One region of the Cryobacterium sp. TMB1-7 genome, then DNA from elsewhere that is predicted to be linked to it. Evidence: riboswitches for the same ligand, from Rfam matches in the RefSeq annotation. Region 1 holds a riboswitch; the other holds the start of a gene.
What was found. Region 1 has a riboswitch for thiamine pyrophosphate ahead of E3O60_RS11155 (hypothetical protein). Riboswitches for the same ligand answer to the same signal wherever they lie in the genome.
Positions count from the first base shown of each region.

Region 2: linked by a shared signal. The riboswitch ahead of E3O60_RS14755 (ECF transporter S component) and the one ahead of E3O60_RS11155 (hypothetical protein) in region 1 are both predicted to bind thiamine pyrophosphate.

Region 1 covers NZ_SOFZ01000024.1:59,059-64,830, reverse strand. Annotated here, with positions in the region: gene E3O60_RS11165 (hypothetical protein) at 1-68, shown strand, start outside; gene E3O60_RS11160 (fructose-specific PTS transporter subunit EIIC) at 223-2,367, opposite strand; TPP riboswitch at 2,455-2,555, shown strand; gene E3O60_RS11155 (hypothetical protein) at 2,546-3,268, shown strand; gene E3O60_RS11150 (formylglycine-generating enzyme family protein) at 3,405-4,406, opposite strand; gene E3O60_RS11145 (metalloregulator ArsR/SmtB family transcription factor) at 4,566-5,228, shown strand; gene E3O60_RS11140 (nitrate reductase subunit alpha) at 5,405-5,772, shown strand, end outside.
Region 2 covers NZ_SOFZ01000029.1:350,159-355,930, forward strand. Annotated here, with positions in the region: gene E3O60_RS14745 (energy-coupling factor transporter transmembrane protein EcfT) at 1-7, opposite strand, end outside; gene E3O60_RS14750 (ABC transporter ATP-binding protein) at 4-1,566, opposite strand; gene E3O60_RS14755 (ECF transporter S component) at 1,577-2,254, opposite strand; TPP riboswitch at 2,286-2,396, opposite strand; gene E3O60_RS14760 (hypothetical protein) at 2,479-2,805, opposite strand; gene dinB (DNA polymerase IV) at 2,815-4,098, opposite strand; gene E3O60_RS14770 (hypothetical protein) at 4,183-4,800, opposite strand; gene E3O60_RS14775 (LLM class flavin-dependent oxidoreductase) at 4,829-5,772, opposite strand, start outside.

The DNA.
Region 1 (5,772 bases):
CGGCGGGCATCGCCCTGCGAACAACCAGGGCGGGTCAGAGGGATGCGCCGGCCGGCAGCGCGCGGTAGCGCCGCATTCACTCGGGCGGCGGCGGCCGACCGGGCCGACTCGGCCGAACGGGGTACGTAAAGGCGGAGGAATTCGAGAAACGCCGCGTTGCGCAGGCGCGCGCGGCGGTGTTTCCCGAAAAAGTCCGCCCCGACGTGCGGTCCAGGACGGGGGTCAGTGCGCGGCGGGAGTCGCCGGCCGCACCGAGGACGCCAGTGCCGCGAGCACGTCGGCCGGGGTGGCCGCCATCTCGATCGAGGCGCGGAACGAGGGCTTCATCAGGCTGCGGGACAGCTGGGCGAGCACCTTGAGGTGCTCGGTGCCGGCGGCGGCCTCCGGCACGGCGATCATGAAGATCAGGTGCGCAGGGGCCTCGTCCAGCGAGTTCCAGTCAACGCCGTCTCGGCTGCGCGCGAACGCGAGCACCGGGGAGGTGGCGCCGTCGGACTTGGCGTGCGGAATCGCGATGCCCTCGCCGATGCCGGTCGTGCTGATCAGTTCACGGTCCATGGCCGCCTGCACGACGGCGTCGACGTCGAGCACCCGCCCGGTGGTCTGCATCAGACCGGCCAGACGACGGATGACGGCGTCCCGGTCGGTCTCGTCGATGTCGAGCACGATGGTGCGTTCGTCGATGTAGTCGAGCACGGTCTTCGGGGCGGGGGCCACCGGCTCGGCGGCAGCAGGCGCGGCAAGAACCGGCGCCGCAGCCACGGGCGACACGGCACTCGCCGCAGCACCCGGCGCGGCAACCGGCACAGCGGCATCCGCAGCGGCACCGGCGACCGCAACCGCGGCAGCATCCGCCGGCACGACCTTGCGCACCGAGATGCCGATCAGCAGCACCGACACCAGAGCGGTGACGGCCACACCGGAGAGAATCGCGACGAAGTACATCGGCACGCCGCTCACGGCACCGAAGACGGCCACGATCGGGCCGCCGTGCGGCACGGCGTTGGTGACCCCGGCGATCGCGGCGATGGCACCGGCGACGGCGCCACCGAGCACGTTCGCGGGGATGACCTGCAGCGGGCGGGCCGCCGCGAGCGGGATGGCGCCCTCGGTGATGCCGAAGAAGCCCATGAACAGCGCGGCGATGCCGGCCTCGCGTTCCACCGGGGTGAAGAACCGGCGACGGATGACCGTGGCCAGCCCCATGCCCAGCGGCGGCACGGCGATGGCCGCGGCGACCATGCCCATCGGGCCCGGGTTGCCGGAGGCGATCAGCGCGGAACCGAACAGGAACGCCGTCTTGTTGATCGGGCCGCCCATGTCGAACGCGACCATCGCGCCCAGGATCAGGCCGAGCACGACGACGCTGCCGCCGTCGAGGCTGGAGAGGAAGTCGGTCATCGAGGAGAACACCCAGGCGATCGGCTGGCCGAGGGCGAGCACGAACAGTCCGCCGACGACGAGGGTGGTGATCACGGGGATGACCAGGATCGGCATGATCGGCTTGATGAAGCGGTGCACGGGGATCTTCTTGATGCCCAGCGCCACGAAGCCCACCAGGAAACCGGTGACGATGCCGCCGATGAAACCGGCACCCGATTCGGAGTTGTAGAAGGAGCCGGTCGTGGCGATCCAACCGCAGATCATGCCGGGTGCGAGCCCGGGCCGGTCGGCGATCGCGTAGGCGATGAAGCCGGAGAGGATCGGCACCATCAGGGTGAAGCCGAGCACGCCGATCTGGTTGATGGTGAACCAGAAGCTGTCCTCGGGGATCACGAGTCCCTGCGGGGTGGCCTCGCCGCCGATCGACAGCGAGATCGCGATGAGCAGCCCGCCGACGACGACGAACGGGATCATGTACGACACGCCGTTCATCAGCGCGCGGTAGATGAAACCGCCGATGTCGCGTTTCCCGGCGCTCGCCGGGGCATCCGTGGTCACGGCGGCGCGGCCGGTGGGGGCGGCGGCCAGCGCCTCGGCGATCAGCGCGGCCGGGCGGTGGATGCCGTCGGAGACGCGGGTGGAGACGATGCGCTTGCCCCCGAAGCGGGACAGGTCGATCTGGGTGTCGGCGGCGACGACGACAGCGTCGGCGCGGTCGATGTCGGCCTGACTGAAGGTGCCTTCGACTCCGACGGACCCGTGCGTCTCGACCCGGATCTCGTAGCCGAGTTCGGTGGCGGCCGCGTCGAGTTTCTCGGCAGCCATGTAGGTGTGGGCGATGCCCGTTGGGCAGGCCGTGATCGCCAGGATCAACACCGTGGGCGGCGCGATGGTGGTGTCGGTCGGGGTGTCAGGCATGGTGCGGTGTCCTTCCAGGACGACGCCGACGACCGGTGGCCCGTCGGCCATGGAGCGCGTGCTCACCCGGTGAAGAATGCAGCAGCCTGTCCAGCGTACAGTTCGGCGCCCGGTGCATTCGAGAGTCTTTCGGCCCTGCCGGCCGCTAGGGTGGGACGCGACACGGGGTGCCTCCGCCGGATGCGGACGCTGAGATCCAAACCCGTCGAACCTGACTAGTTAGCACTAGCGAAGGGATGTCGCCATGAACGTTCACGCCGCCGAATCACGCGGGGATGCCGACCCGGATCTGCGGCCGGAGCCGGGCCGCACCGAACCGTTCAGCAGGCTGCTCTGGGCCGACATCGCCGAAACCCGCACCGCCATCGATGCGTTGCCCTTCATCGCGGAACTCGGCGACGGCAGCCTGTCCGCCGGCCACTTCGCCTACTACCTGGCCCAGGATGCCCTCTACCTCGCCGCGTACTCCCGGGTGCTGGCGCAGGCGAGCGTCCTGGCGCCCACCCCCGCCGAACGGGAATTCTGGGCTACCGGCGCCGCCAACTGCATCGAGGTGGAACTCGAGCTGCACCGCACCTGGCTGACCGGCCATGACACGCGCCCGGCGCCCGGCCCGGTGACCCGGTCCTACGTCGACCACCTGGTCGCGGTCAGCGCGGCAGGCAACTATGCGGTGCTGCTGGCCGCGGTCCTGCCCTGCTACTGGCTCTACGCGGATGTCGGCGAGCGCCTGCACGCCGGCTTCACGGCGAGCCGGCGCGACGCGGCGCATCCGTACGCCGACTGGCTGGAGACCTACGCCGACGAGGGGTTCGCGGCCGCGACCCGGCAGGCAATCCTGCTCACCGACACCGCGGCGGCCACCGCGACGGCCGTCGACCGGGCGCTCATGCGCGCCGTGTTCGCGCGGTCGGCGGCCCTCGAGTTGCTCTTCTTCGACGCGCCCCGGCTGCACGCGCCGGGGTAGCAGACCACAACCATCCGCACCCGCGGATGCATGACTCCTGCGATTCCCAGCCGCCGACCGGCGATCGCCCCGGAATGACGAGGCGGTCGGCCACGCCGGCGGAATCGAGCACGAGTTGTGCTTCGGCGGCGCCGGATCAGGTCAGCGCCACGGTGCGGAAGCCCACGTTGCCGGCCGCGGAATCCGCGGTGTTGGAGGCCCGAGCGGAGTTGCGATACCGGTTGCAATAGGAGTCGTGGCAGAGGTACGAGCCGCCGCGCATCGAACGCTGCTCGCCCGTCGCCGGGCCGGCCGGATTCTCGGCGGGGGAGTGCGCGTAATAGCCCTCCGCCCACCAGTCGGCGCACCACTCCCAGACGTTGCCCACGCTCTGCCAGAGGCCGTAGCCGTTCGGCGCGAACTCCCGCACCGGGGCGGTGCTGAGCCAGCCATCGGCCAGGGTGTTCACCGCGGGAAACCGGCCCTGCCAGATGTTGCAGCGCTGCCCTTCCTCCCACTCGTCGCCCCACGGGTAGCGCCGGCCGGCCAGCCCGCCGCGCGACGCGCACTCCCACTCGGCCTCGGTCGGCAGCCGTCGCCCCGCCCAGGCGCAGTAGGCCAGCGCGTCGTTCCAGCTCACCTGCACCACCGGATGCTCGGCCAGCCCGTCGAGCGACGAACGGGGGCCGGCCGGATGCGCCCAGTCCGCGCCGCGCACCCCCAGCCACCAGGGTGTCTGCGGGGGTTGGCCGACCACGTCATCGATGTCGGCCTGCAACGCGAGGTGGAACACCGCGGAGTAGCCGAACAGCTCCGACTCGGTGCGATACCCGGTATCGGCCACGAACCGGGCGAAGGCGGCGTTGGTGACCGTCGTCGTGTCGATGGAGAAGGCATCCAGCCGCACTTCGTGCACGGGGGTCTCGCCGTCGCCGGGATTGCCCGCGCCGTCGGCGTCGCCCATGGCGAAGACCTGCGCCGGCACCAGCGCCTGGTCGAGGTGATGCCGGACGAGTGAGCCGGGAGCGGCCGGTGCCGGGGGGAGCTGGGACATGGCTGTGCCCGGGGGTGCCTCCGCATCGTCTACGCCCACGGCCAGCCGGGCCTGGCGTATCACCTCGTGTGCGGGCGCGCAGCACCCGTGCTCATCCGTCGTCACGCGCAGACCCTAGCGCTCCTCCGTCGCCGCGACCACCCTGCCGGCGGGACCAGGCTCGCCCCTCCTGATGGCGACTCACGGCATCTGGCGAGCAGAAGCTGGCGCCCGATCAGGGGCAGGGGGTACCGCCAGATTGGACGGTGGCCCATACTGGGCTCCATGGTTCCCCGCTCCGCCCCGAGTTATCGCACGCTCGCCTCGATCAGCAGGATCACTTTGCTCCTGCACCTGCAGCGTCGCGGAACCATGACCGTCGGCGACCTCGCCGAGGCGGCCGGGCTGCATCCCAACACCGCCAGAGAACATCTGCAGCGCCTGGTCGACGATGGTTTCATCACCTGCCAGCCGGAGACCCGCGAGACCAAGGGTCGCCCCCGCATGCTCTACAGCGCGGCGGCCGGTTCCGCCGAGCCCGGTTCGGTGCGCGCGGCCAAGGCCGAAGCCGCACAGCGCCGCGGTGACCTCGTGCGGAGGCTCCTGCCCCTCGAAACCGTCGACACCTCCCCGCGCCAGTGCCAGATGGACGCGCTCGACGACCACCTCGACGCCAGCGGCTTCGATTCCGACCACGACTCTGACGGCACCCACGTGCACCTGCACGATTGTCCGTACAGCGAGATGGTGAAGCTGCACCCCGAGGTGTGCACTGTGCACTTCGGCCTGATCAAGACGCTGCTCGAACAGACGGATGGCCCGCTGCGGGCCGACCGGCTGCATCCGTTGGTCGGGCCGGACATCTGCACCCTCGACCTGCTCGAGCGGGTCCTGGAGCCGGCCGCGGCGGTGCCGCCTGTGGTCATTTACGCTCCCGCTGATTATTAACGGCGTTTCCCGGTTGTAGCGGTTTTCCGCACTCGGGAGACTTGCGCAGAGGGCATCGCTGACCGTGGCGACGCCGGCAGCGCTAGGAGATCTTCGTGAAATCAGTCAAGAATTCTGTCTTTTCACGAAATGGCCGAGCCGGGGCCACATCCGCCAAACCCGGCAGCGACGGTCCCATCACCGACTCAATCCTCAACCTCGGCCGGTTCCTGCGCCGCGGTGAAACCTCCCCAGACCTGCGTTCGTTGTTCCTCGAGGGCGGCCGCGACGCCGACTCGTTCTACCGTGACCGCTGGACCCACGACAAGGAGGTGCGGTCCACCCACGGCGTGAACTGCACAGGCTCCTGTTCCTGGAAGGTGTACGTCAAAGACGGCATCATCACCTGGGAGACCCAGCAGACCGACTACCCCTCCGTGGGTCCGGACTCGCCAGAGTACGAGCCCCGCGGCTGCCCCCGCGGCGCCGCGTTCAGCTGGTACACCTACTCGCCCAACCGGGTGCGCTACCCCTACGTGCGCGGTGTGCTGCTCGAGCTGTACCG
Region 2 (5,772 bases), on a different contig from region 1:
GGCTCACGACGCCTCCCTTCCGGCGGGCGCGCGCAGCCCGGCGGTCACGCTGCGGCCACTCGCCGGCCCGGTTCCAGGCACCAGGGTGAGGCGCGCATCCGCCAGCGCGGCCACGAACTGCTCATCGTGCGTGACCGCCAGGACGGCGGTGCCGGTGTCCAGCAGTTCGGCGAGGAGGCGCACCAGCTCGGCCCAGGTGCGGGAGTCCTGCCCGAAGGTGGGTTCGTCGAGGACGAGCAGCCGGGGCCGGGTCGCCAGCACCGTCGCCACGGACAGTCGGCGCTTCTCGCCGCCGGACAGGGTGAACGGGTTGGCGTCGGCGAGACGGTCCAGCCGCAGTCTGTGCAGCAGCGCGTCCACTCGCTCAGTTTGCTCGGCCCCGCCCAGGCCGAGGGCGCGGGGGCCGATGGTGAGCTCGGCACGCACGGTCCCGGCGAGGAACTGGTGCTCGGGGTCCTGGAAGACGGTGCCGATGCGCGCCAGCAGGTCGCGGGAGCGCCATCGGTGCGGGGCCGGCCCGAGTCCCCCGGCGAGGGCATCCGTTGCGGTCAACCGCCCGCCCGCGGGGGCCAGAAGCCCGGCCAGGGTGAGCGCGAAAGTCGACTTGCCGGTGCCGTTGGGTCCGGTGAGAGCCGTGGCCGTGCCGGCGCGCAGGGCGAGGTCGAGGCCGTGTGCGACGACGACGGCCTGTTTGCGGGCGAACGGCACCCGTCCGACGGCGAGGTCATCGGCGCTGAGCAGGACTTCCGCGCCGGGACCGTCGGAGCGGGGGCGCCGGTCGGGCGTCGCGGGTGGGAACCTGGGTATCCACACTCCGGCGGCGGCGAGCCGCTCCCCTTCGGCGCTGAGCACGCTGTCGGTGGGTCCGTCGGCGAGGATGCCGCCGGCCGGGTCGAGCACCACGATGCGGTCCACGACGTGCTGCCAGACCGCGACGCGGTGCTCGATCACGATGAGGGTCGCACCCGACGCCTCCACGGAGCGCAGCACGGCGTCGCGCACCTCGACGACACCGTCAGGGTCGAGGTTGGCGGTGGGTTCGTCCAGCAGCACCAGGCCCGGGCGCATGGCGAGCACCCCGGCCAGGGCCAGGCGCTGCTTCTGGCCGCCGCTGAGCGCGCTGGTCGGGTGCCGCAGAGGCAGGTCCAGGCCCACGTCCGCGAGGGCCCGACCGACCCGGGGCCAGATTTCGGCGCGCGGAACGGCGCGGTTCTCACAGCCGAAGGCGACGTCGTCGCCCACCCTCGCAAGCACGACCTGCGAGTCCGGGTCCTGCAGCACGAGGCCCACCCGGCCGCGGGACGCGCTGGGGCGGCGGCCGTCGATGAGGAGTTCGCCGGTCTCGTCGCCGTCCTCGTCATCGCCGAGCACACCGGCGAGGGCGTGCATCAGCGTGCTCTTGCCGGCTCCGCTGGGTCCGAGCACGAGCACCCGCTCCCCCGGGCGGATGTCGAGATCGAGCCCGGAGACCGCGGGGCGGGACCGGCCGGCGTGCCGCCAGCCCCAGCCGGAGGCCGTGACCCTGGCGCCGGTCACGGCCGGGCCTCGGCGACGCGGAGCGGGCATCCGGTGCGGGTCACCGGGCAGGCTGGGTGTCGACCCGGTCGGTCGGGCCCGATTCGCGGCCGGCGGCGAACCGGCTCAGCGCGCCGGTGCGGGCGAGTCCGCGCACCGCCAGCCAGGACAGCAGCCCGGCGAGCACGGTACCGGAGACGACGGCGGAAACCAGGTAGACGATCTTGGGGCCGATGTCGAGGGCCGCGTAGCTGGTGAAGGTGGTGTCGAGCAGACCAACGGCGATGCCCGCGCCGGCGCCGGCCAGGAGGGCCACGCCCAGGCGCCAGTTGGCGTACAAGAACAGGGCCAGCACGATCTCCGCGCCCAGCCCCTCGACGACACCCCAGATCAGGGTGGAGAAGCCCCACTGGGTGCCGATGAGCATCGAGACGACGGCGGCGACGACCTCGGTGTAGACGGCCGCACCGGGCTTGCGGATGATGAGTCCGCCGAGCACCCCGGCGAACAGCCAGCCGCCGGCCAGGAGTCCTTCGAGCCCGGGGGTGAAGGCCAGGAGGGCGCTCAGCGGCGACCAGGCCAGGCCCCATGCCCAGAAGATCACGCCGCTGGCGACGCCGATGACGCTGGCCACGACGATGTCGACGACCCGCCATTTCAGCACCCGCGGTTTCCGCGACGTGGAGAGAGAGGTGGCGGACGAAGTCCTGGAAGGCTGGGTGTTGATTGACGCGTGCACTGTACGTGCCCTTTCCGTAGAGGAATACTGGGCACGGGATTGAGAAGCCTCCCTGCGCTGGCATGATCCAGATCAGGTTCGACGGTCGAAGCTGAAGTAGCTTCCTCTCAGCCCGGTTCACCGGACTCCCGTGTTCAGCTTCGAGTATAGAACTCCCCGGGCGCATCCGGGCAATGCAAGGCGTCGCGCGACAATTTCTGCGCGCGAGGATCTCGCTGCTAGTGCTAGCGCTTGAGCGCGCGGATGATGCGCGCGATGGCCTTGCCGGCGACCCAGACGAAGGGGATGCCGACGGCCAGCAGCGAAATCACATTCGGTTCGAAGCGGGCCGCTCCGCCGGACTTAACGTAAGCGCCGATCGGGATGGCCATGCCACCGCCGCCACCGCCGGCCGCCGCGGACTCGTCACCTTCGCCGCCACCGCCAAAGCCGTACTGCACCAGGGCCACCGGAACGATCGTGACGCCCTCGATCTGCACGGGGTCTCCGTAGGCCGACCTGACGCCGATGGATCGAGCGTTTTCTGCGAGCTTCAAGGCGAGATTAGTCATGGTGAGAGGCTACTCCCCCTCTCCCTGCGGCGTCCCGGCGTTCGGTGTTCCGAACGGATGGACATCACGCTTCGGAGCACTTCCGCCGCCCAGCTGCGAGGCCGGCCGCACGATCCCCCGGCCGAACCGGGCGGTGACGGTGTCCACGGCCAGTTCGGCTTCCCGCCAGTCGTCGTCATCGTCCCACAGGCCCATGCCGGCACCATCGCCGGAGCCGAGTTGCTCGGCCCGCACTCCGATCAGGCGCACCCGGATGCCGCGGGCCGCGAGCACGTCGAAGCTCGCGGTGACCTCCTCGTATATCCGCCGGCCCACGTTGGTGGGCTCGGCCAGGGTGCGCGACCGGGTCACCGTGCTGAAGTCGGCGTAGCGGAGCTTGAGCACCACAGTCCGTGCGACGAGGCCGTTGCCGCGCAGCTTGGCGGCCACCGCATCCGCTTGGCGCAGGAGTTCGCTGCGCAACCGGGCGACATCGGTGACGTCATGTTCGAAGGTCACCTCGTGGCCGACGCTTTTCTCCTCGCGTTCGAGGTTGATCGTGCGCGGGTCGATGCCCCAGGACAGATCGTGCAGTTTGTGCGCGCTGGCGACGCCGACGGCACGCTGCAGCATCTCGAGGGGGGCGTGCGCGATATCGCTCACGTGCCGCAGCCCGAGCCCGAGCAGCACCTGTTCGGTGCTGGCGCCCACCCCCCAGAGGGCGCCGACGGGCAGCGGATGCAGGAAAGCGATTGTGTCCTCCGCGGGGATCACCAGCAGCCCGTCGGGCTTGGCCCGTCCGGAGGCCAGCTTGGCCACGAATTTAGTCGACGCGGCGCCGACCGAGCAGGTGAGTCCGGTCTCGGCGAACACACGGGCGCGGATCTTCCGCCCGATCTCGGCGGGTGAACCGTGCACACGCCGGGCGCCCGCGACATCCAGGAACGCCTCGTCGATGCTGAGCGGCTCGACCATCGGCGTCATGTCGGTGAAAATGCCCATCACCTGGCGGGACACCTCCACGTACCGGCCCATGTGCGGCTCGAGCACGATGGCGGCCGGGCAGCGGCGCAGGGCGATGGCCATCGGCATAGCCGAGTTGACCCCGTACTTGCGGGCGACGTAATTGGCCGCTGTCACCACGGACCGACCGGAGCGGTGGCCGATGACGACGGGGAGGTGCACGAGTTCGGGGTGGTCGAGCAACTCGACGGACGCGAAGAACGCATCCATGTCTATGTGCAGCATGGTGGCGGTCGTGTCGTCGACATCGGCGCCGGTGGTCTGCCGGTCGCTGCCATCCTGCCTGCTCACGCCGCACCACACCCTTCTGCCGCTCCGGCCGGAACCAACTCGAAGCTACCTTCGAGAGTACAGGCAGGAGGGGTCGGCATCGAGCTAGAAACCGCCGAAATCTCCACCGCCGCCGAAATCGCCGAATCCGCCGGAGTCGCCACCGAAACCGCCGCCGGAGTCACCACCGAAATCGCCGCCGGAATCGCCTGAGTCCGCCGTGGTCTCGGCGCCCGAGTCGGTGCCGGCGTCACCGGCCGCATCCGCCTCGCCGCCCATATCGGGCAGGAACGCGCCCACCAGCGCCGAGCCGACAACGTAGCCGGCCACGGTACCGAGCAGGGAAGCGCCGAGCATGCTGCCGAAGCCGGGGCCCTGCCGGCCGCCGGCCTGGTCGCCGCCGAAGACCCGGTCCAGGGTGCCCGGCTGGCGGAGTTCGGCCCGGGTGGCGGACTTGGCCAGGGTGGCCGGTTCGGCGTTCGCCGGGCGCTCACCCTCCATCGCGTTCTCGGTCAGCTGCTGGAAGAGCAGGTCGCGCTGCTCGTCGGTGAGCTTGCTGAACGCTTCGGTGTGCACTTGTTCAATGGTCTCCGGCGGTGCGGTGCGCAAGAGGTACCTGTAGCGTTCCACGGCGATCTCGTCGTCGGTGCGCTGCGGGGCCGGCGCGGTGCGGGTCGGCTCCGGTTGTTCGGGTCGGCCCAGGAGGCGATCGAGGAATCCCATGAGTCTGCTCCTTCGCTTTGGTGTCAGCCTAGGCGGCACCAGCCCGGACCGACAGGACCGTGGCCAGCGACTCCAGCGCTTTCACAGGGTCGGGACCGGCCGGGATGAGGACAACGCTCGTGGCTCCGGCGGTGTGCAGCTCATCGATGCGGCGGCGAGCGGATGCGGCGGTGCCGACCACCGCGAGCTGATCGACCCAGCTCTCGGGCATCGCTGCCGCGAAGTCAGCCCGGCTGGCGCTGGCCGAGCGCAGGGCGGCGAACTCCTTCGCGAAGGGCAGCACCGTGATGTGCGGGGCCCAATCGGGGTCGCCGATCCACTCAAGAGCCGGGCGCACCAGGTTGCGGGCCACGGCGGGGTCCTCGTCGACGGCGGCCGCGTTGTAGGCCACCACGTGACGGGCAGCCGACGGGGGGCGGAGGCCGGGGAACCCGAAGCCCTCCGGCGGAGCGTCGCGGCCGGCATCGAGGGCACCGATCGCGGCAGCGAGGTATTCGGGGGTGACGGGCTCGGCCAGCACCACCCCGTCGGCGCAGGCGCCGGCCAGGTGCAAGGACTTCGGTCCGCGCACGCCCGCCAGGATCGGCGGCACCGTGGACGGCGGACCGGCCAAGGCCACGGCATCCGCCTGGACGTAGCGGCCGGCTGTCGTGATGGAGGCCCCGCGCAGCAGGGCACGCATGAGGTCGATGTTCTCGGCGAGCATGGCCAGGGGGCTGGTCGGCCAGCTGCCGGTCTGCCGCATCCAGACGGGCATGCCATGCCCGACGCCCACCTGCAGTCGACCCGGGAAAAGTTCGGCGAGGGTGGCGATCTCGAGGGTCGCGAAGCCGGGGTTCCGGGCTGCGGCGGGCAGGATCCCGATTCCCACAACTATGGTCGTGGTGGCGGCGAGCACCACGGCGGCCTGGGCGATGCCCCCGCGGAAGAAGCAGTCCTCCACCACCCAGATCTCGGTGAAACCCAGTTCCT